2 regions of the Priestia sp. TRN 1309 genome follow, and region 1 is predicted to be linked to the other one. Evidence: riboswitches for the same ligand, from Rfam matches in the RefSeq annotation. Region 1 holds a riboswitch; the other holds the start of a gene.
What was found. Region 1 has a riboswitch for S-adenosylmethionine ahead of metK (methionine adenosyltransferase). Riboswitches for the same ligand answer to the same signal wherever they lie in the genome.
Positions count from the first base shown of each region.

Region 1 (11,060 bases):
GTATCGATACTTGCCAATGCTTGAGTGCGTAATTCTTTATTAGGAATCTCTTTTGCCCTTTCCCGCCAATGGTTAAGCTCATGATGAACGACGGGAAACACTTCTCGATAAATTTTTCTCATTAATGAAATAGGACGAGACGGAATCTTCATTTATTTTCACCTCAATTTCTGACAGCACTCATTAAATGTGAAGATCAACAAAGCTTTTCGCGTATGTAAAAACGTATTCTCTTTCAGGCTCATTAAAGATTTCGTGATACAGCTGAGACCATTCTTTGTAGATTTTTTCACTTAGCTCTATTTCATCAAACCACTGTCTAACAATCAGCTTTTCAATAATTTTATCTTCTCCTGCCTGCATCACAAGAAGCGGAACATCCGGCAAACGATCGATATCTTTAAAAGCTAAGTTAACAGCTTGAATCAATTCTCGGTACCATCTTACAGAAACTTTTGTAACGTACAGTGAGTCGTTTTCATCTTCATCTCGAACTTCTTGGTTTCTTGTTGCTTTTTCAACAGTAAGACCCAAATCAAAAAGTTTGTTCGGCATGACTTTATTTAATCCTTTAGATAACATATCTAAGTAAGCTGGTACTTGCTCTTTTAATCCTAGACAAGGTGAGGAAAGGATCGCACCCCATATAGGAAGATTTTTTGTCTGCAGCGTACGAATAACCGCCAGTCCTCCCATACTATGTCCTAACAGGAAAATAGGCAAATCATATTTTTGCGCTTCACGTACCCATTCTTCCACTTCATATACATATTCATCAAAGGATAGGATATGTCCTCTTCTTCTCGTTGTTAAGCCTTGGCCAGGAAGGTCTCCCATGATTACGTGCATTCCAACCGAACGCCACATCTCAATCAGCCAGCGATAGCGCCCGTGATGCTCCGCTGCTCCATGGACCATGACAATAACGCCTTTTGGATTTACTGCTTCCCATTTATGCATTTGAGTTACTCCTTCTTCCTTTTTTTGTTTACCTGCTTTAAAAACCTTTGTACACTTACATTAGAAGATTTACTACTTTTTTTCAACTAATAAAGGGAGATGATTTGATGATTTATCCGTATAAAGAAAAAATGCCTAATATTGCACCCAGCTGCTTCCTCGCAGACTATGTCACGATTACTGGAGATGTCACCATTGGTGAAGAAAGCAGCATTTGGTTTAACACCGTTATTAGAGGAGATGTTTCGCCTACTATTATCGGGAAACGAGTAAATATACAAGATCAATCAACACTCCATCAAAGCCCAAATGCTCCTTTGCTTATTGAGGATGATGTGACAGTAGGACATCAAGTTATTTTACACAGCTCCATCATCCGCAAACGCGCGCTCATTGGCATGGGCTCTATTATTTTAGACGGTGCGGAAATTGGTGAAGGTGCTTTTATCGGTGCAGGAAGTTTAGTGCCTCCCGGTAAAAAAATACCACCTAATACTCTCGCACTCGGTCGACCTGCTAAAGTAATCCGCACTCTGACTGAGGAGGATTTAAAAGATATGCAGCGCATTCGTACAGAATATGTAGAAAAAGGGCAGTATTATAAGTCTATTAAGAAATCTGATTCTTCATTATAAAGGAAACGTTCCCTCAGAAAGTCATACTGAGGGAATTTTTTTAGTATCTCCACAAACTCTCTAATCATGTTCTATTCTCTCCACAATTGTAAAGAAATTTCCATATTAATTTACATCGTTTTAGTACTGCCTCCACAATTAAAGATTAAACTGAATAATAAAGACGTATTTATTAAAAAGGGAGCGACTCTATGAAAGCCAAGTTAATTCAGTATGTATACGATGCCGAATGCCGATTATTCAAAAGTGTAAATCAACATTTTGATCGAAAGCACTTAAATAGATTTTTACGTTTACTAACTCATGCCGGCGGAGCCACGTTTACCATTGTGATAGCGTGCTTGCTGCTATTTCTGCATCCTTCATCCGTCGCTTACGCCTGTGCCTTTTCTCTAGCCGTTAGCCATATTCCTGTTGCCATTGCTAAGAAGCTATATCCGAGACAACGGCCTTATATTCAACTAAAGCATACAAAAGTATTAGAAAATCCATTAAAAGATCATTCATTTCCATCGGGGCATACAACGGCTATTTTTTCGTTAGTTACCCCTCTGATGATTACTTACCCAGCCTTCGCTGCCGTTCTTTTGCCGCTTGCAGTAACGGTAGGCATTTCAAGAATTTATCTCGGTCTGCACTATCCGACGGATGTCATGGTAGGCCTGATACTCGGCATCTTTTCAGGTGCTGTTTCACTGAACATATTTTTAGTCTAATTGATAGGAGGAGTACTCATGAGAATTGCTTTATTTACAGATACATTTGCTCCGGAAGTTAACGGAGCTGCTAAAACACTTTATCAATTTACTCAGTATGTCAAATCAAAGCAAATTCCCATCCAGGTATTTGCTCCTGAATTTGCTCATAATCGGTCGTTTTCACCGTATGTTCACCGCTCGCCTAGCATGCCGTTTTTCCTTTATCCAAACAGCCGCTTTTCATTGCCAAACGTTCTAAAAATTAAAAAGCAGCTGCAGGAATTCAACCCTTCTCTTATTCATTTGGCCACTCCTTTTACAATGGGGCTTTGCGGCTCCTATTACGGAAAAAGATTAGGTATTCCTCTTGTCGGCTCTTATCATACCAATTTTGATGATTATTTATCTCACTATGAACTTGAAAAAATGCGTGTACCACTGCAAAAATATATGAAATGGTTTTATAAACCTGTACAAAAATTATTCGCTCCCTCCGAAGTGACCAAACAGCAGCTAGAAAAACAAGGGTTTCACAACGTAGCTATTTGGTCGCGAGGGGTAAATCACAAATTGTTCCATCCCCACTATGACCGCTTTGATATTCGTATTAAATATAATATAAAAAAACCCTACATCTTAACGTATGTAGGAAGGTTAGCTAAAGAAAAGAACGCTGATTTTTTACTAAAAATTGCCCGATCTTTACCTGATCATATCCGCCACCAAGTTCACTGGCTTATTGTGGGAGATGGTCCTTTAAAAGAACAAATGCAACAGCAAGCATCTGAGCATATGACATTTACAGGCTTTCTTGAAGGTAAGCAACTTGCTCATATCTATTCTTCATCTGATTTGTTTGTTTTCCCTTCAGAAACAGAAACGTTCGGAAATGTCGTACTGGAGTCTCTTGCTTCTGGAACTCCCGTGGTGGCAGCAAATGCAGGAGGAGTTAAACAGATGGTTCAGCACGGGCGAAACGGCTACCTTTGCAAACCTCACTCCTTAGAAGAATTCAGTTCGGCTATTACAGGTTTACTTGATGATTTGCACCAGCGGCTTCACTTTGGCCATGCAGCGAGACACTATGCTCTTACTCAATCATGGGACGCCATTTTTCAGCATTTGCTTTCAGAATATGAAGATGTCGTAGAAAAATCTGCTGAAGGTATTCAATGGGCATAAAAAAAATCTCCGTTTTCACGGAGATTTTTTTTATTATTTAGCTAAAGCTTGAGTTTTTAATGCTTCAGCTTTGTCTGTGAACTCCCAAGGAAGCTCCACATCTGTACGACCAAAGTGACCGTAAGCTGCTGTTTGCTTATAAATTGGGCGACGTAAATCAAGCATTTTAATGATGCCTGCTGGACGTAGGTCAAAGTTTTTGCGTACTACATCTACTAGTACTTCTTCAGAAACTTTTCCTGTACCGAATGTATCAATTGAAATAGATACTGGCTGTGCAACACCAATTGCATATGCTAGTTGTACTTCACATTTATCAGCAAGATCAGCTGCTACAATGTTTTTCGCAACATAACGAGCTGCATAAGCTGCTGAACGGTCTACTTTTGTTGCGTCCTTACCAGAGAATGCACCGCCGCCGTGACGAGCATATCCGCCGTAAGTATCAACGATAATTTTACGACCAGTTAAACCAGCATCTCCTTGAGGGCCGCCGATTACGAAACGTCCTGTTGGGTTAATGAAATACTTTGTATTTTCATCAATTAACTCATTTGGAACAACTGGATTAATTACATATTCTTTTAAGTTACGTTGAATTTGCTCTAACGTTACTTCTGGGTGATGCTGAGTTGAAATAACAATTGTATCGATGCGAACAGGTTTGTTGTTTTCATCATATTCAACTGTTACTTGTGTTTTACCATCCGGGCGAAGGTAAGGAAGAATTTCTTCTTTACGTACTTCTGTTAGACGGCGAGCAAGTTTATGAGCTAATGAAATTGGAAGAGGCATTAATTCTTTTGTTTCGTTACATGCATAACCAAACATTAACCCTTGGTCTCCAGCTCCGATTGCTTCGATTTCTTCATCGGACATTTGACCTTCACGTGCTTCTAACGCTTGGTCTACACCAGCAGCGATATCAGCTGACTGCTCGTCGATAGATGTTAATACTGCACAAGTTTCAGCATCAAATCCGTATTTTGCACGAGTATAGCCAATTCCTTTAATTGTTTCACGAACTGTTTTAGGAATATCCACGTAAGTAGAAGTTGTAATTTCACCGCTTACTAAAACTAAACCAGTTGTTACGCTTGTTTCACAAGCAACACGAGCATTTGGATCCTTTGCTAGGATAGCATCAAGAATTGAGTCAGAAATTTGGTCACAAATTTTATCGGGATGTCCCTCTGTAACAGATTCTGACGTGAACAGACGACGTTGTGTTGACATCAGTTTTCCTCCTTATAAATACGATACATTGTGATACGGTACTCATTCCCTTATTTTCATTACACGTTAAAAAATATAAAAAAACCTTTCCTTGTATCGAGGAAAGGTATCAAATTCTACATAAGCCTTTCACTCTTATCGATCAAGGTTGTGCCCTTGCATCAGGTTAGCACCTTATCGTCTACACAAAAAAATGACGATGGTTGCTGGGTTTCACAGGGCCTGTCCCTCCACCAGCTCGGGATAAGAGAGTATCCGTTCAAGGACATATAATACATGAAAAAGCGCTTCACTGTCAACAACATTCAAATGGAAATCATCTCTTTATGTTTGAATCTGTTTTAATGTAACATACTCAAATTTAAAAATAGTATACCTTATTAAGAATGATCACGAAGTTTGGTTAACAAGACAGACCAAAAAAAGGCTTTCACTTGAAATAGCTTCACTTTTTTCGCTTCTAGCACATATACATGTGTCTAAAATAGGTATAACGTACATTTTTTTATAATACACAAACATTTTTAGTTAAATAGTATAGAATAATTAAATAAATGTGTTATACTAATTATAAATTTCAAACATTAATGAATAAATAATAGCTAAAAAGGAAGGTAGTGCACATGAGTACTGTTGATATGTCTATCGAATTAAATGGTTTGCTTCAATTAAAAACAACAAAACACCAATTATCTGTTCCACAACTTGTTGAAAAAATTCTAGCTCGACGCGAAGGAACGCTGACTTCTACAGGTGCTGTGTCAGTCGAAACCGGAAAATATACAGGTCGCTCTCCTTTGGATAAATTTATTGTAAGCGATGCTGTATCTTCAAAAACGGTTGAATGGGGACCCGTCAATCAGCCAATTTCTGCTCAGCGATTCGATGCGCTATACAAAAAAGTCTTAACCCACTTAAAGAAGCAGGATGAACTTTTTGTTTTTAATGGATATGCTGGAGCTGATAAAAAGTATCAGTTACCAATTCAAGTAGTTAATGAATTTGCATGGCACAACCTATTCGCTCAGCAGTTATTCATTCGCCCTTCAGCTGAACAAAAAACAAATGATGATGTGAAGCCGTTTACAATTGTAGCAGCTCCAACGTTCAAAGCTGATCCTGAAACAGACGGGACGAATTCTGAAACCTTCATTATTCTTTCATTAGAGCGACGCATTGTGCTAATTGGAGGAACTGAATACGCTGGTGAAATGAAAAAATCTATTTTTTCAGTGATGAACTTCTTGCTTCCTCAAAACAATATTCTATCCATGCACTGTTCTGCTAACGTAGGAGAAGAAGGTGACGTTGCATTATTCTTTGGTTTATCTGGAACGGGTAAAACAACGCTTTCTGCTGATGCAAACCGTCGTTTAATCGGAGATGACGAGCACGGTTGGTCAAGCTCTGGTGTATTTAATATTGAAGGGGGCTGCTACGCGAAGTGCATTCAGCTTTCCGAAGAAAAAGAACCGCAAATTTTTAATGCAATTCGCTTCGGCGCAGTACTGGAAAATGTAGTGTTGAATCAAAATACGAAAGTAGCAGATTACAATGATAATAGTTTAACAGAGAATACTCGTGCCGCTTATTCAATTGACTCTATTGATAATACGGTATTGCCAAGCGTTGCTGGGCACCCTACAGCTATTGTCTTTTTAACTGCTGATGCCTTCGGCGTCTTACCTCCAATCAGCAAGCTTACAAAAGAACAAGCGATGTACCATTTTCTGAGCGGATACACTAGTAAGTTAGCTGGAACAGAGCGCGGCGTAACATCGCCACAGGCTACTTTCTCTACATGCTTTGGTGAGCCTTTCTTACCTCTTGCTCCAACAACTTATGCAGAAATGCTAGGAAAGAAAATCGATGAACATAACGTAAATGTCTACCTTGTAAACACTGGATGGACCGGCGGTGAATACGGCGTGGGTGAACGAATGAAGTTAAGTTACACTCGAGCTATGGTTCAAGCAGCTCTTGAAGGAGAACTAGCTAATACCGAAACAGTAACAGATGCTATTTTTGGTTTATCGATTCCAACTCATGTTCCCGGAGTTCCTGATGAAGTGCTTCAGCCTTCTAAAGCATGGAACGATGCAACAGCTTATAACCAAAAAGCAACTGAACTTGCCGCTAAATTCAAAGCGAACTTCAAGCGTTTTAATGATGTAGCATCGGACATTTCAACATTAGGCGGACCTAGAGTCTAATAAAAAACCGATCGTCTTATAGACGATCGGTTTTTTAGTTAGTCGAATGTAATTTTGTCAGTTCATATGTGACAATGGTTTTTTCCTGCTCCATTTCTACCTTACGCACAACAGCAGTTCCAATACATTCTCCATTTTTCGTTTTGTGAATGTTTAATGGAATATCCAACGGATACAAACGATATCCTTTTTTCTCAACTTGAAAAATGTTATCTGTTACACGCTTTTCGTTGCCTTTTGTCACAATCATTGTATTTAATTCTAGCGGCATCCCCATTTTCTCTCACTCCTCACTGTTATTCTACTTGTTTTTTCTATCGTAGCATATCTTTTATTGCGCTTTCATCCACTTCGTTAACTTCTTTACCGTTTCTCGGTTTTCTTTTGGTGGAAAAGCATGTGGAAAGTTTTCAAAATACCAGCTGGTAACTTTTTTATTGGACTTCTTTAGTTTAGATTCGAGCTGATAGGAATGATCAATTGAGACGTTTTTATCTTCTAAACCATGAATAAGCAAGACCGGCGGCTCGACGAGATGAGCACGATGCAAAGGTGTCCTCCATTCGTATCTTTCAGGATATTTAGAAGGAGTTCCTCCAATCACCCGCTTCATCATTCTTCTTAAATCTTCTCTTTCTTCATATGTCAGCACCATATCCGTGACGCCTCCCCATAGCACAAGAGAACGGCTGTCTTTTTTTTCAATGGCTGTGAGTAAAGCCATCACTCCCCCTCGTGAAAACCCAAAAATATGAATGCGGTCATGGTGGACGTTAGGGAGCTGCTTCAGTAAATCGTAAGCAGCAAAAGCATCGTAACGATCATCTCCTGCAAAATCTTCGTTTCCTTCGCCTCCTTGATTTCCCCTATAGAACGGAGCCATCACAATAAAACCTTGTGAAGCAAATTGAATGAGTCGAGCAGGGCGAACCGTTCCTACGTTCTTAATACCTCCTCTTAAGTATAAAAAGCCGTCATACATTCCTTTTTCTTTTGGCTCTGCAAGCATTCCTTTAATCTTAAGCCCTTGACATGCATATGTAATCACCCACAGCGTCACGCGAGGATTTGATGATGGGAAACGCTGTTTATGAAGAATTGTTCCATCTTTCATTTTTTTCCTCCATTCTTTATATAACTAGCCTACTTTCTTCCGCTAAGGTTTACTTTCAGTCGTTGACTACTACTTCTTTGATTTTCCACATAGTTATATAGGCACTCACCTTCTTCCACTTCTTTACATACATTATCATAAAATATTTTATTACTTTAAGGAGGTTTGCTTTATGAAACCAATTAAATGGCTTTTTTCTTTGCTTGCTATTATGATTTTACTCATTCCACTAATTAGCTGCAGCAAAACAACATCTGTACAAACGGTTCGTGTCGGCGAAGTAACTCGCTCTATCTTTTATGCTCCCCAGTACGTCGCTATTTCAAAAGGCTTTTTTGAAGAAGAAGGACTAAAGGTAGATTTAAAAACAACTTGGGGCGGAGATAAGACAATGACGTCACTTTTATCTGATGGCATCGACGTCGCCTTAGTCGGCTCGGAAACGTCAATCTACGTATATGCACAAGGGTCTAGTGATCCCGTCATCAACTTTGCACAGCTAACCCAAACCGACGGAACATTTCTAGTAGCACGTAAAAAGGTCGATCAATTTTCATGGGATCAGCTTAAAGGCAAAACGTTTCTTGGTCAACGCAAAGGCGGCATGCCGCAAATGGTAGGGGAATATGTGTTAAAACAGCATAATATTGATCCTAAAAAAGATGTAAAACTCGTTCAGAACATTGATTTTGCTAACGTTGCGAATGCTTTTGCTTCTGGTACTGGAGATTACGTTCAATTATTTGAGCCAACGGCTAGTATTTTAGAGAAACAAGGAAAAGGACATATCGTTGCTTCCTTCGGAAAAGAATCAGGAACAGTTCCTTATACAACATTTATGGCCAAAGAAAGCTATTTAAAAGATAACCCTGAAGCAGCAGCTAAATTTACTCGAGCTATTTACAAAGCACAAAAATGGGTGAATACACATAGCACAGATGAAATTGCTGAAGTGGTTGCACCGTATTTTGAAGATACACCTAAAGACACGCTAAAAACTGTTATTGACCGCTATAAATCGCAAAAATCCTTTGCAACTAACCCTTTATTAGATGAGAAAGAGTGGGATCATTTACAAACAATCATGGACGAATCTGGAGAACTTCCAAGACACATTGATCACAGCAAGCTAGTCAACACAAAATTCGCAAAAGATGCAATGAGGGAGTAATATGACAAAACTTCACATTCAAGATATTCAACATATGTACCTTACGACAAAGTCTGCTACCACTGCACTTGAACATATTAATTTGTCTATTGAAGAAGGAGAATTCGTTTCCTTTCTCGGCCCAAGCGGATGTGGAAAAACGACGCTTCTATCGATTATTGCAGGCTTGATTGAACCAACGTCCGGCTCTGTCACAATAGACGGTGAAAATATCGGAACATCAGTCCCAAACATCGGTTATATGCTTCAACAAGATTATTTGTTTCCGTGGAAAACCATTAAAGAAAATATTTTACTTGGGCTTGAAATTCGCGGACAGCTAACAGATAAAACAGAGAGTAAAGCACTTTCACTTCTAAAAGAAATTGGTTTACAGGACGTAGATGACCTATATCCGCACCAGTTATCCGGAGGCATGAGACAACGCGTCGCTTTAGTCCGAACACTTGCCATTGACCCCGCTATTTTACTCTTGGATGAGCCTTTTTCAGCACTTGATTTTCAAACAAAACTCAAGCTTGAAGAACTTGTCTCCAAAACACTGATGACCTATCAAAAAACGGCCGTTTTGGTCACGCACGATATCGGCGAAGCCATTGCTATGAGCAGCCGAATCTTTTTATTCTCAGCCAAGCCGGGGAAGATCGCAAAAACATTTACGGTTCCTTCTATTTTACGAACCCTCTCTCCGTTTGAAGCACGACAGCATCCTGTCTATAACGATTTATTTATGGACATATGGAAGGAGCTTGATCAACTTGAAACCCACTAGCTCCCTAGATACTCTTCACGAAAGCTACCTTCGCAAGGTTCGGGGCGAAAAACGATTAGTACTGAGCGTGCAGATGGTCATTTTTTTAGCCTTTTTTAGCTTCTGGGAACTAGCTTCTCGTTTAAAGTGGATTGATCCTTTAATTTTCAGTTCCCCTACTAAAGTGTGGCATTTATTTTTAATTAAACTTGCCGACGGCTCGCTAGCAGAACATATTGGTTTTACATTATTTGAAACGGTTCTTGGCTTCATTTTAGGCACATTGCTAGGTATTTTACTTGCAACGGCCCTTTGGTATTCAACTAGGCTTGCAAACATATTAGACCCTTACCTCGTTATTTTAAACGCCATGCCTAAAGTAGCGCTGGGCCCTATTTTAATAGTAGCGATCGGTCCAGGATTTTTCTCAATTTTAACGATGGGAGCGATTATATCCGTTATTATTACATCCATCGTCGTTTACACAGCCTTTAAAGAAGTGGATCCAAACTATATTAAATTACTAAAAAGCTTCGGGGCAACGAAAACCCGCTGTTTTAAAGAAGCAATTCTTCCAGCTTCCATGCCTGCCATTATTTCCACATTTAAAGTAAACGTCGGTTTATCTTGGGTAGGCGTCATCGTAGGAGAATTTTTAGTTTCTTCAAAAGGGCTTGGATATATGATTATTTATGGTTTCCAAGTCTTCAACTTTACTCTTGTTCTTCTCAGCTTATTATTAATTGCCATTTTCGCTACGATTATGTACCAAGGCGTGGCTTATTTAGAAAAGAAATTGATCCGACGCTCATAAAAAATACCCCCGTACAAACGGGGGTATTTTCGTTGATATGATGCTTTTACAAAAATGTTCGCTTTACATATTTCATTACATATTGTAAAACATTATCTTTCATGATGAAGCTGTACGCATCATCTTGTTGAATGCCCGAAGGTAGTTCGTCAATCATTACGGGACCATCTGTTTCCATGTAGTCTTCTTTTTTAATTACATTTCCAATCGTAGCAAAATAAATGTTTTTAATAATAGTCTTTCCTTTACTTACTACTTTATATTGACCAATATAAGTTAAAGAAGA
Region 1 is NZ_JBOZGM010000009.1:32,611-43,670, reverse strand. It holds gene ACRPLQ_RS24585 (tetraprenyl-beta-curcumene synthase family protein) at 1-152, opposite strand, end outside; gene ACRPLQ_RS24580 (alpha/beta fold hydrolase) at 184-960, opposite strand; gene ACRPLQ_RS24575 (gamma carbonic anhydrase) at 1,068-1,595, shown strand; gene ACRPLQ_RS24570 (phosphatase PAP2 family protein) at 1,787-2,311, shown strand; gene ACRPLQ_RS24565 (glycosyltransferase family 4 protein) at 2,330-3,475, shown strand; gene metK (methionine adenosyltransferase) at 3,509-4,711, opposite strand; SAM riboswitch class I at 4,844-4,961, opposite strand; gene pckA (phosphoenolpyruvate carboxykinase (ATP)) at 5,335-6,924, shown strand; gene ACRPLQ_RS24550 (DUF2584 domain-containing protein) at 6,959-7,201, opposite strand; gene ACRPLQ_RS24545 (alpha/beta hydrolase family protein) at 7,256-8,038, opposite strand; gene ACRPLQ_RS24540 (ABC transporter substrate-binding protein) at 8,211-9,209, shown strand; gene ACRPLQ_RS24535 (ABC transporter ATP-binding protein) at 9,211-9,981, shown strand; gene ACRPLQ_RS24530 (ABC transporter permease) at 10,055-10,774, shown strand; gene ytkD (RNA deprotection pyrophosphohydrolase) at 10,821-11,060, opposite strand, start outside.

Region 2 (11,060 bases), on a different contig from region 1:
AAACAAATGCTAAAAGAATTAGGCTGTCCCGAGCATCTATATATGAAAAAACCAACGGCTGATTTGGAAGAAGATCGTCCACAGCTTCCGGATGAAGAAGCGCTTGGCGTAACGTATGAGCAAATCGACGATTATTTAGAAGGAAAAGATGTAGGTGAACATGCAAGTAACGTCATTGAAGGTCACTTCTTAAAAACGCAGCATAAACGCCAATTGCCAATCACAGTGTTTGATGATTTTTGGAAATAAATAAGTAAGAAGCTGAGACAAACGTAGTTTAGTTGAAGGAAGATCCGAACGGTTTTGATTCTTGATGGAGAATCAAATTCGTTCGGATTTTTTTAATAATAGGGCAAACGTAGGTTTCACGTGTCTCAATTTCTTATTATTTTGTGGGGAAAATATCAAACAAAGAAATGTATTTTTGAAAAACTAGTGAAATTAGAAAAACATAGGAGTATAATAGCATTAAGTCATCTGATGACCTGTTAACTAAAAGAAGTAAAATGATCAGCTTGGAGGGAGCAAATGATGAAAGTATCTTTATTTGCCACATGTTTGATTGATATGTTTCAAACAAATGTAGGAAAAGCGACGGTAGAATTGTTAGAACGATTAGGATGCGAAGTGGATTTTCCAAAGAGTCAAGTATGCTGCGGGCAGCCTGCGTATAACAGCGGTTACGTAAAAGAATCAAAAGAAGCAATGAAAAATATGATAAAAGCGTTTGAGCATGCAGAGTACGTTGTATCTCCATCAGGCTCGTGTGTGACAATGTTTAAAGAGTATCCTCATCTTTTTAAAGGTGATGCTGCATGGCATGAGTCTGCCGTGAAGCTTGCTGATAAAACGTATGAGCTAACGGATTTTATTGTAAACGTTTTAAAAGTAGAAGACGTGGGAGCCAGCTTAAATGGGAAAGCCACTTATCATTCTTCCTGTCATATGACGCGTTTGCTAAACGTAAAAAAAGAACCTTTTACACTATTAAACAATGTAAAGGGTCTTGAAATGGAGAATCTTGAAAACAGTCATAACTGCTGCGGATTTGGCGGGACGTTTTCGGTTAAGATGGGGCAAATCTCTGAACAAATGGTCGATGAAAAAGTGGGCTGTATAGCTAAAACAAACGCGGAGTACTTAATTGGAGCTGACTGCGGCTGTCTTATGAATATTGGAGGAAGAATTGAACGAAAAGGACAGCCTGTAAAAGTGATGCATATCGCTGAAGTGTTAAATAGCAGAATGTAAAGAAAGGAGAATACCGAATGTCTATGAAAATAGGAAACGATCAGTTTAAAAAACGCGTCGATGACGGAGTCAATAATGCGTTTATGCGCTTTGCGGTTTCAGGTGCTCAAGAGCGCTTAAGAAGCCGTAGATTAGATGCGGCGGAAGAATTAGGGAACTGGGAAGAATGGAGAGCGCTTGGCGAAGAAATTCGTCAGCATACGCTTGAAAATTTAGATTACTATTTAGAGCAGCTCACGGATAATGTAGCTAAACGCGGAGGCCACGTTTTTTTCGCTCAAACAGCTGAAGAAGCGAATGAGTACATAAAAAATGTAGCGAGGCAAAAGCAGGCAAAGAAAGTCGTTAAATCCAAGTCAATGGTTACAGAAGAAATTCATATGAACGCTGCTTTAGAAGAACTGGGCTGTGAAGTTATTGAAACGGATTTAGGAGAATATATCCTGCAAGTAGATGATCACGATCCGCCTTCTCATATCGTAGCTCCTGCACTTCATAAAAATAAAGAACAAATTAGAGATGTATTTCAACAAAAGCTTTCTTATAAAAAAACAGAAAAACCTGAAGAACTAGCTCTTCACGCCCGGGAAATGCTGCGAAAAGAATTTTTATCAGCTGATATTGGCATCACGGGATGTAATTTTGCGATTGCAGAATCTGGGTCTATTTCACTTGTAACCAATGAAGGAAATGCAAGGTTAACAACGGCCCTTCCTAAAACGCAAATTACGGTTATGGGAATGGAACGAATTGTGCCAACGTTTGAAGAGTTTGAAGTGTTGGTAAGCCTGTTAACTAGAAGTGCAGTAGGTCAGCGGCTTACAAGTTACGTAACAGCGCTTACAGGACCTAGACTTCCAGGAGAAGTAGACGGACCGGAAGAATTTCACCTAGTGATTGTAGATAACGGACGATCTGCGATTTTAGGAACTGAGTTTCAATCTGTTTTACAGTGTATTCGCTGTGCGGCATGTGTGAATGTATGTCCCGTGTATCGCCATATTGGAGGGCATTCATATGGATCTATTTATTCAGGTCCGATTGGAGCTGTATTATCCCCTTTGCTTGGAGGCTATGAAGACTACAAAGAGCTTCCATATGCTTCAACTCTATGCGCAGCCTGTACGGATGCCTGTCCGGTCAAAATTCCGCTGCATGAGCTATTACACAAGCACCGTCAGCGAATTGTCGAGAAAGAAGGAAAAGCACCTATTTCGGAAAAGCTGGCGATGAAAGCATTTGGCTTGGGAGCCGCTTCTTCTTCTCTATATACAGTGGGCGCTAAAGTAGCACCGGCAGCTCTTACTCCTTTTATGTCAGGAAGCAGTATTTCCAAAGGGCCTGGTCCATTAAAAGCGTGGACGGAAAGCAGAGAGTTTCCGGCGCCTACAAAAGAGCGCTTACGAGATTGGTTTGATAAAAGGAGTGATGATGATGAACGGAAGCATTCAAAATAGAGACAGTTTTTTAGACAATATTGCAGCTAATCTTAAGCGAAGCAGGCGAACAAGCGGCGTAGTAAAGCCCCAATGGAAGCATGCTCCTCAGCATGAGGTCTACCGCAGCTATTCGCCAGATCAATTAAAGAAAGAGCTTGAAAACCATTGCGAACGTATTCATACTCGCTATGTAGAAACATCATCACAACACTTGCCAGCTGTCCTTGAAGAAGCCGTAGCGAACTATGGAAATGGTCTTGTGAGCACGTGGGATGATCCTAGGTTTTCCGAATATGGATTGAATCTGCTGATGGAGAAATGGGAAACAAGCAGTAGCCTTCATGTATGGAATTCTGCAAAAGGCGATGAGAATATTAAACTAGCTGAACAAGCAAATGTAGGCATCACATTCAGTGATTTGACGCTAGCGGAATCCGGCACAGTTGTTTTGTTCAGCAGCGGTGCAAAAGGACGATCGGTCAGTTTGCTGCCGGCCACTTATATTGCGATCATTCCTCAAAGCTCCATTGTCCCTCGCATGACACAAGCTGCTGAAATGATTCATGAAAAAGTAGAGCGAGGAGAAACGATTGCTTCTTGCATTAACTTTATTACGGGACCGAGCAATTCAGCTGATATTGAAATGAATCTAGTCGTTGGCGTGCATGGACCTATTCAAGCCACTTATATTGTAGTGAATGATCGATAGAGGCTTGGGAAAACGTATTTTAGCCGAAGTGAAAAACGAACCGTGAATCAAACATGTTGATTCACGGTTCGTTTTCTTTGTTATGTTGAGCATAGGTTTCATTTTGTTATGTCCCAGCCTCTTTTATTCATGCTCCTTTTTTAAATAACGGGAGAATGTGAAGAAATGTCGCATTTTGAATAAACGTGACTAATTTTAAAAAGGTAAAAAGCAAATCTTGTAGAATACTAAGTCTATAGATAAAAGGTGGGGAAATGGGAAGTGCAAAAGAAAGGAGCAATGAGCATGTCACCACACAGAGAATTAACATCTGAAGCTGCGCAAAAGCAGCAAGGTGAATTAGAGCAGCTACGAGCTATTTTTAATGACGTATTAGATGCCATTGTCGTATTTGATGAGTATTTTCAAGTTATAAATGCCAATGAATCAGCCTGCGGGCTGTTTGAAAAAACAAAGGATGAGCTATTAACGTATCAAATGAAAGATTTTCTGATGTATTTTCCGTATGACATGATTGAAGCGTACTATCCAGCGCTTTTAGAAGAAAGCTATTTCAAATATGAAGGCGCGATGACGCTTCAAAGCGGCATGATGAAACATGTTGAATTTACTTCACACAAACATAGTCACATGTCGGGCATTATTGTGTGTACATTTCGAGATATTACGCAGCACAAGATGATGGAAAATGAAAGGTTTATTAGTCATCATATGTTTATGGATGTATTTAATGAAGCGGTAGATGGAATTGTTATTTTTGATCGAACTGGTCAGCTTATCGATGCGAACCCTTCATTTTGCGAGCGATTAAATTATACAAGAGCACAGCTTTTAACTAAAACGTTAGAGGAGCTTGTAGAACCTACTTATCATTATAAAGTGAAAAAATTATGGAGAACTCTGCATCAAGAAGGAAAGACAAGCGGCGAGCTGCCGATTAAGCTCGAAAATGGAGACGTTACTTTTTTTGAATTTACCACAACGGCTAATATATACAGTCAATACTATATGTCCATTATGAGAGACGTGACGGAAAAACGGCTGATGGAGCAGCAGCTGTTGAGAAGCGAAAAAAATTTCAGGGCTATTTTTGAAAATGCGATTGAAGCCATTTTGATTTGGAAAGACGATGGGGAAATCTTAAACGCTAATCTTGCTTCGTCCCGTACTTTCGAGCTGCCGTTGAACAAATTGATTGGAAGTAATTTGTATACGTTTATCGATAAGCAAAGCTTTAGTGCATTAAAAATGCTGCAAACATTTCAAAAAGAAGGAGAAATTCGCAATCAGCTTCCTTTTTACATGCCAAATGGAGAAATCAAACAGTTGGAATTCACAGGGAAAAAAGGCATTATAGAAGGAGACCATTTAACCATTTTTCGAAACATTAGTGAACGTACAAAAATCGAACAAGAGCTTCGGAATAACGAAGAGAAATTCAGACAGATTTTTAATGGTTCGATCGATGGGTTAGTTTTATGGGACGGCAAGCGAAATATTATTGATGTGAATTCTTCTCTTTGTGATATTCTCGAACTCAGCAAAGAGGAGATTTGTGCGCATTCCATGGAGGATTTTATTTCTTCAGCGAATTTAGATGCGGTCATTGAGCATAAAGAAACAATTGAGGAAAAAGGGGAAGCTGAAGGAGAGATTACGTACGTTACGGGGAACGAAAAAGTTAAAAACATCGAATTCTCTACGAAAAAAGATATCTTGCCAGGTCTATATATGACGCTTTTAAGAGACGTAACGGAACGAAATCAAATGCAGGAGCAGATTCGGAAATCGGATACGCTTCAAGTAGTCGGACAGTTAGCAGCTGGGATTGCGCATGAAATCCGCAACCCGATGACGGCTTTAAAAGGGTTTGTTCAGCTGCTAGAAAGCAGCATTCAAGAAGATCACTCTCTTTATTTTGATATTATTAAATCCGAATTAAAAAGAATCGAAACCATTATTACAGAGTTTCTAGTACTCGCTAAGCCACAGGCCGTAAAGTTCGAAAAGAAAAATCTAGCTGCGGTTGTTAAAGAAACGATTGATTTATTAAATGCTCAAGCGCTTTTAGAAAATATTCAGTTTGAACTAAGTGTGTCCCCTCAGCTGCCAATGGTATACTGCGAGCCGAACCAAATTAAACAAGTACTAATAAATGTAATTAAAAACGCAATTGAAGTTACGTCAAACGGGGGAAGAATTTTTGTTGAAGTCTATTCTACAGAGCCGCACTACGTGACGGTCTCCATTCGAGATCAAGGAGACGGAATGCCCGAAGAGCGCATCAAGCGCTTAGGGGAACCATTTTATACGACAAAAGAAAAAGGAACGGGGCTTGGTTTGATGGTCTCATATAAAATTATCGAAGAACATAAAGGGCGAATTGAAGTGGAAAGCAAAATAGGAGAAGGAACGGCTTTCCGTGTTATTCTTCCAGCCTAAACAGAAAGGATAAGCGAGTATGTACTATGGAGAAATGAACTTATTTTCTGATTTGAAAATTTATATTGTAGCCTCGGAAAAAGGGGTTCAACATATTTGGTTTGATAGCGATGATCACAACGAGCAGCTTAAAAAACTTGTCCATGACGAGAATTATCACCTTGTGAAAGAAGCGAAGCGGCAGCTTCAGGATTATGCTGAAGGGCGCACGCTAACATTTGATGTGCCTTTGGATATAAAAGGAACAGACTTTCAAAAAGAAGTGTGGTTAACGCTTAAAGGTATACCTTATGGACAAACGTGGTCTTATAGTGATGTAGCGGAGTCTGTTAATCGCTCTAAAGCCGTAAGGGCTGTGGGACAAGCGAATCGTCGAAATCCACTGCCTATTATTTTACCTTGTCACCGTGTTATTGGTAAAAATGGAGCTTTAACAGGTTATGCAGGTTCCCAAACTCATATAAAAGAAAAACTATTAATGCTTGAAAGAAATGTAGCAAAAGGCGCTCTGGAGTTAAAATAACTATTCACCGTCTAATTTCCAGCCTTCTCCCTGCACAAAAACACCGTCAATTTGCTGAGGAGAAGGGAGGGAATTTAGTTCTTCATCTTTGGATAAATCGAATAGCTGATATTGCTGCTTGCGATTTAACGCTTTGTTTTTATCCGTTTTTTGCTCTGCACTCATTTTTACTCCTCCTTATTCAAAAAGAATCCCCTATAATATATGTAGAAAAAGCAGAGAGTACTGTTACAATTGTGTTACAAATGCAGCCAAAAAGCGCTGTTTAATAAAAAAGGTTGAGACATAACAAAATCAATGTCATCTAAAGATGAACAACTCGTATAGATGAACTGAACCGCTTGTGACACCGCAGTTGATTTCCGTGCAAGACTTCGCTTTCCGCGGGCGGCCGCTGAGCCTCCTCGTCGCTTGCGCTCCTGCGGGGTCTCACCCCTTCCGTTTTTCCCGCAGGAGTCTTCACCTTGCCCTCCAATCAACTGCTAGAAGGAACGAAACAGATAAAACGATATTTACCATCACAAAAAAACGAACCACTAATCAACATGTTGATTAGTGGTTCGTTTTGCAGTGGGGCTAAAATACTTTTGTCCCAGCCTCTTGTTATTGAGCAGATTGCAGCAAAACTTTTTGAATGGATTCAAAAGACGGGGAATGGATAACTCCATGCTCTGTAATAATGGCCGTAATCAGTTCGCTTGGCGTCACATCAAAAGCTGGATTGTACACAGAGATTCCGTCTGGAGCAATTTGCGTATCTCCAATGTGCGTTACTTCTTTAGTCGAACGTTCTTCAATAGGGATGCTGCTTCCGTCTTGAATAGATAAATCAAATGTGGACTGCGGCGCTGCTACGTAAAATGGAATACCGAATGCTTTCGCTAAAAGAGCAAGTCCATACGTTCCAATTTTGTTAGCCGTATCGCCATTTGATGCAATGCGGTCAGCACCTACAATGATCCCATTAATTCCTTTTGTTTTAATGGTATGAGCAGCCATATTATCCGTAATCAGCGTAACGTCTACTCCCGACTGCTGAAGTTCCCATGCTGTTAAGCGAGAACCTTGAAGAACGGGTCTTGTTTCACAAGCAAATACTTCAAGCGGAATATCGCGCTGCTTAGACAAGTGAAAAGGTGCTAATGCTGTTCCATAATAAGCTGTAGCAATTGAACCAGCATTACATATTGTCATGATTTTATCTTTCTTTTTAAATAAAGAAAGGGCATGATCTCCAATTCGGTAGCACGTTTCTTCATCTTCTACTTGAATTTGAATCGCTTCATGAACAACTTTTGTTTTAGCTTCATTAACGGACGAAGCGGATTCAGCGCTTTTCGCTACGCGGTCCAATGCCCAAAATAAATTGACGGCAGTCGGGCGTGAACTAGCTAAATACTGTTGATCTAGAGCTAGCTTTTTGTTAAATTCCTTGACTGAATCCGTGTCATAGCTAAGCGCAGAAAGAGCAAGACCAAAAGCCGCCGTAATGCCAATTGCAGGGGCTCCGCGTACTTTCAAGGTAGTGATAGCATCCCATACGTCTTTAATGGTTTGCAGCTTAATATATTCAACTTTGCCAGGAAGCTGCTGCTGATCTAATAAAGTAATATATGATTCATTCCATTCCACTGAGCGCGGAAGTGATAGTGTATTTGTCATGCTGATACCGATCCTTTCATTGTGTACATTATTCGTTATCGAAGTAAATGTTCAAATTCATTTGGTGAAACGTCTTGTTGGTGCAGAAGTAAATAGCGTCCAATTTTTAACGCAGTACGTTTAGCGTTAATTTTTCTTTCCTCTGAAGAAATTTCGTCTAAGTCCGCCACGTGAGCTAAGCCAATCGTACGTCGAATGATTTCACACCCTGCATATCCAACAGCATCTTGCCACGTTTGCGTTAAAATTTCATGTAACAAGCGCTCATCTTTAGCGAAAGGTTCAGTGTTTTCAGAATGCCAAAGCGCAGTAAAGGTATCTTTAAATACGTTCCATGTGTTCGTAATGTGTGCAAATAACGGTTCGCGATCTGTTTTTCGAGAAAGAGCATTTAAAAATAAATTTGCAACAAATTGGCCTAAATCGAATCCAAACGGACCGTAAAAAGCAAACTCTGGATCAATCACTTTCGTTTCTTGACTGCTAGCAAATATGCTTCCTGTATGTAAATCACCGTGAATTAGCGTTTGGGCATTTGTTAAAAATTTATATTTTAATTTTGCTGCTTGTAACTTTACATCTCCATCGTTCCACAATTCTTCTACATCAGGACGCAGCGCTTCTTCAAATTCATTTGTATCGATATCAAAAAAAGGATCTGTAAAAACTAAATCTTCCGTAATATTGCATAAGTCCGGATTGCTGTACTTGACGACTTCTTCTTTTTTATCCTGAGGCTTTAAGGCAAAATCCGACGTTTTGAATGCAATATGTCCTAGAAAAGAACCGATATGCTGTGAAAGCAGGGGATAACTTTCTCCTTGAATAAGTCCGGCGCGGGAAATCGTTAAATGAGACAGATCTTCCATGACCGTAACAGCAAGCGTTTCATCGTGGTAATACACAGCTGGTACGAGTTCAGGGGTAAATGCACCGAATTGCTTGAGCGCATTGCTTTCAATCGTGGCACGGTTCAAGGATAGAGGCCAGCTCTCGCCTACAACTTTTGCATAAGGAAGTGCTTGTTTGACGATAATGGATTTATTCGTTTGATCATTTATGATGTGAAAGACGAGATTTAAGTTGCCATCACCGATTTCACGGGCAGTCAGTGCTTCTGTGGCATCAAAGAGACCTAGCTTTTTCACAAGTTTGATTGCTGAAATTTCTGTTAAAGGCTGATACTTCTCTGTTTTTGTTGTTGACATTAGAATCCCTCCATAGTTTATTAAACTGATTTGTTTACTAAGTTAATAGGTTTAAGAATGTATGGAGGCTTTTATAATTTTAGAAAATATAAAAGCCTCTTTCGTTGGAAAGAGGCTTGATTGTAGTGTTCAAACCTCTTATCTGCCAGAAAGAATTACTTTCTGTTGGAATTAGCACCGTGCCTTTGTAAAAACATGTTTTACGGGTGTGATCCATCTTAGGATGGAATGACGGTCGGTTGCTGGGCTTCACAGGGCCAAATCCCTCAGCCAACTCTTGATAAGAGTACGATTACTTATTCAATTTTGATTTGTTTGAAAATTTTATGTTATCTGGTGAAAATCGTATCATGCAAAAAAACGGCTGTCAATACATAATTAATAAAATTCTGTGCGGCGATCTGTAAAGACAGGAATTTGTTTACGAATTTCTTTTACAAGTTCCAGGTTAACGTCGGCACTTAAAAGTTCTTCGCTATCGCCAGCTTCAGCGATTATTTCTCCCCACGGATCGATGACTAAGGAATGTCCGGCAAATATGTTATTAGGATCTTGGCCTACACGATTACACGCGATTACATAGCATTGATTTTCGATTGCGCGGCTAATGAGCAGTGCTTTCCAATGGGCAAGTCTTGGAGCCGGCCACTGAGCAACAACAAATAAGACTTCTGCTCCGCTGCTAGTATGCACGCGAATCCATTCTGGAAAACGAATATCGTAACAAATAACTCCTGCGCATAAAGACTGTTCAAGTGTAAAAAGATTTTTTGCTGTTCCTGCTTCTAGATAGAGGTGCTCATCCATTAATTTAAATAAGTGCAGCTTACTGTATTGTGACACTTCACGACCTTTTCGGTCGAAAATATACATCGTATTTGTGACGCCTTGCTCTGTTTTTTTCGCGATCGAACCTGCCACAATATTTACTTCGTTCGTTTTAGCAAATTGAGAGATTAATTGCTTGGCCTGCTGTCCTTCATCATCGGCAATTTCGTCTAGCCGCGTCAAATCATAAGCTGTATCCCATAGCTCAGGAAGCACAAGGATGTCAGGGTTTTCTTTTAGAGCTTCCGTCATTTTTTGTTGAATATATTTTCGGTTTTTAGTTGGGTTTCCAAACGCAATATCAAGCTGCAAACACGTGATTTTTACACTCACTTTATCATCCGTCCTTTTTTTAGTAGTTGAAAAAAATGACTTTACAAGTTGAGTATTACAATATATTATTTGTGACTAGAATTTCAAGAATTTTTTGAGAAGGTGTGCGATGATGAAACAATTTGAGCAATCGGAACTATTAAAAAGTTTACCAAAACAATTTTTTGCATCACTTGTAGGCAAGGTAGGAAAAGTAATGGCCCAAGGGCACGACGTTATTAACTTAGGGCAGGGAAATCCTGATCAGCCTACTCCTTCACATATTGTAGAAACACTCCAAAAAGCAAGTGCTAATCCTATGCATCATAAATATTCTCCATTTCGGGGGCACCAGTTTTTGAAAGAGGCCGTTGCGACTTTTTATAAACGAGAATATGGCGTTGATGTGGATCCTGAAAAAGAAGTAGCTATTTTGTTTGGCGGGAAGGGTGGACTTGTTGAAATCCCGCAGTGCTTATTAAACCCTGGAGATACGGTGCTGGTTCCGGATCCTGGATATCCTGATTACTGGTCTGGAGTAGAGCTTGCAAAAGCAAAGATGGAAGTGATGCCGCTCACGGCTGAAAATCATTTTCTGCCCGTATACGAAGAGATAGGTGAACGTGCTAAAGAACAGGCAAAGCTCATGTTTTTAAACTATCCGAATAATCCTACCGGTGCAGTGG
Region 2 is NZ_JBOZGM010000003.1:156,373-167,432, reverse strand. It holds gene nadE (ammonia-dependent NAD(+) synthetase) at 1-249, shown strand, start outside; gene ACRPLQ_RS13145 ((Fe-S)-binding protein) at 532-1,251, shown strand; gene ACRPLQ_RS13140 (LutB/LldF family L-lactate oxidation iron-sulfur protein) at 1,269-2,708, shown strand; gene ACRPLQ_RS13135 (LutC/YkgG family protein) at 2,686-3,399, shown strand; gene ACRPLQ_RS13130 (PAS domain S-box protein) at 3,661-5,841, shown strand; gene ACRPLQ_RS13125 (methylated-DNA--[protein]-cysteine S-methyltransferase) at 5,861-6,364, shown strand; gene ACRPLQ_RS13120 (hypothetical protein) at 6,365-6,529, opposite strand; gene ACRPLQ_RS13115 (hypothetical protein) at 6,604-6,843, opposite strand; gene mtnA (S-methyl-5-thioribose-1-phosphate isomerase) at 6,968-8,026, opposite strand; gene mtnK (S-methyl-5-thioribose kinase) at 8,062-9,234, opposite strand; SAM riboswitch class I at 9,370-9,521, opposite strand; gene ACRPLQ_RS13100 (carbon-nitrogen family hydrolase) at 9,613-10,395, opposite strand; gene ACRPLQ_RS13095 (pyridoxal phosphate-dependent aminotransferase) at 10,508-11,060, shown strand, end outside.
Region 2: another riboswitch for S-adenosylmethionine. It lies ahead of mtnK (S-methyl-5-thioribose kinase); the one in region 1 lies ahead of metK (methionine adenosyltransferase).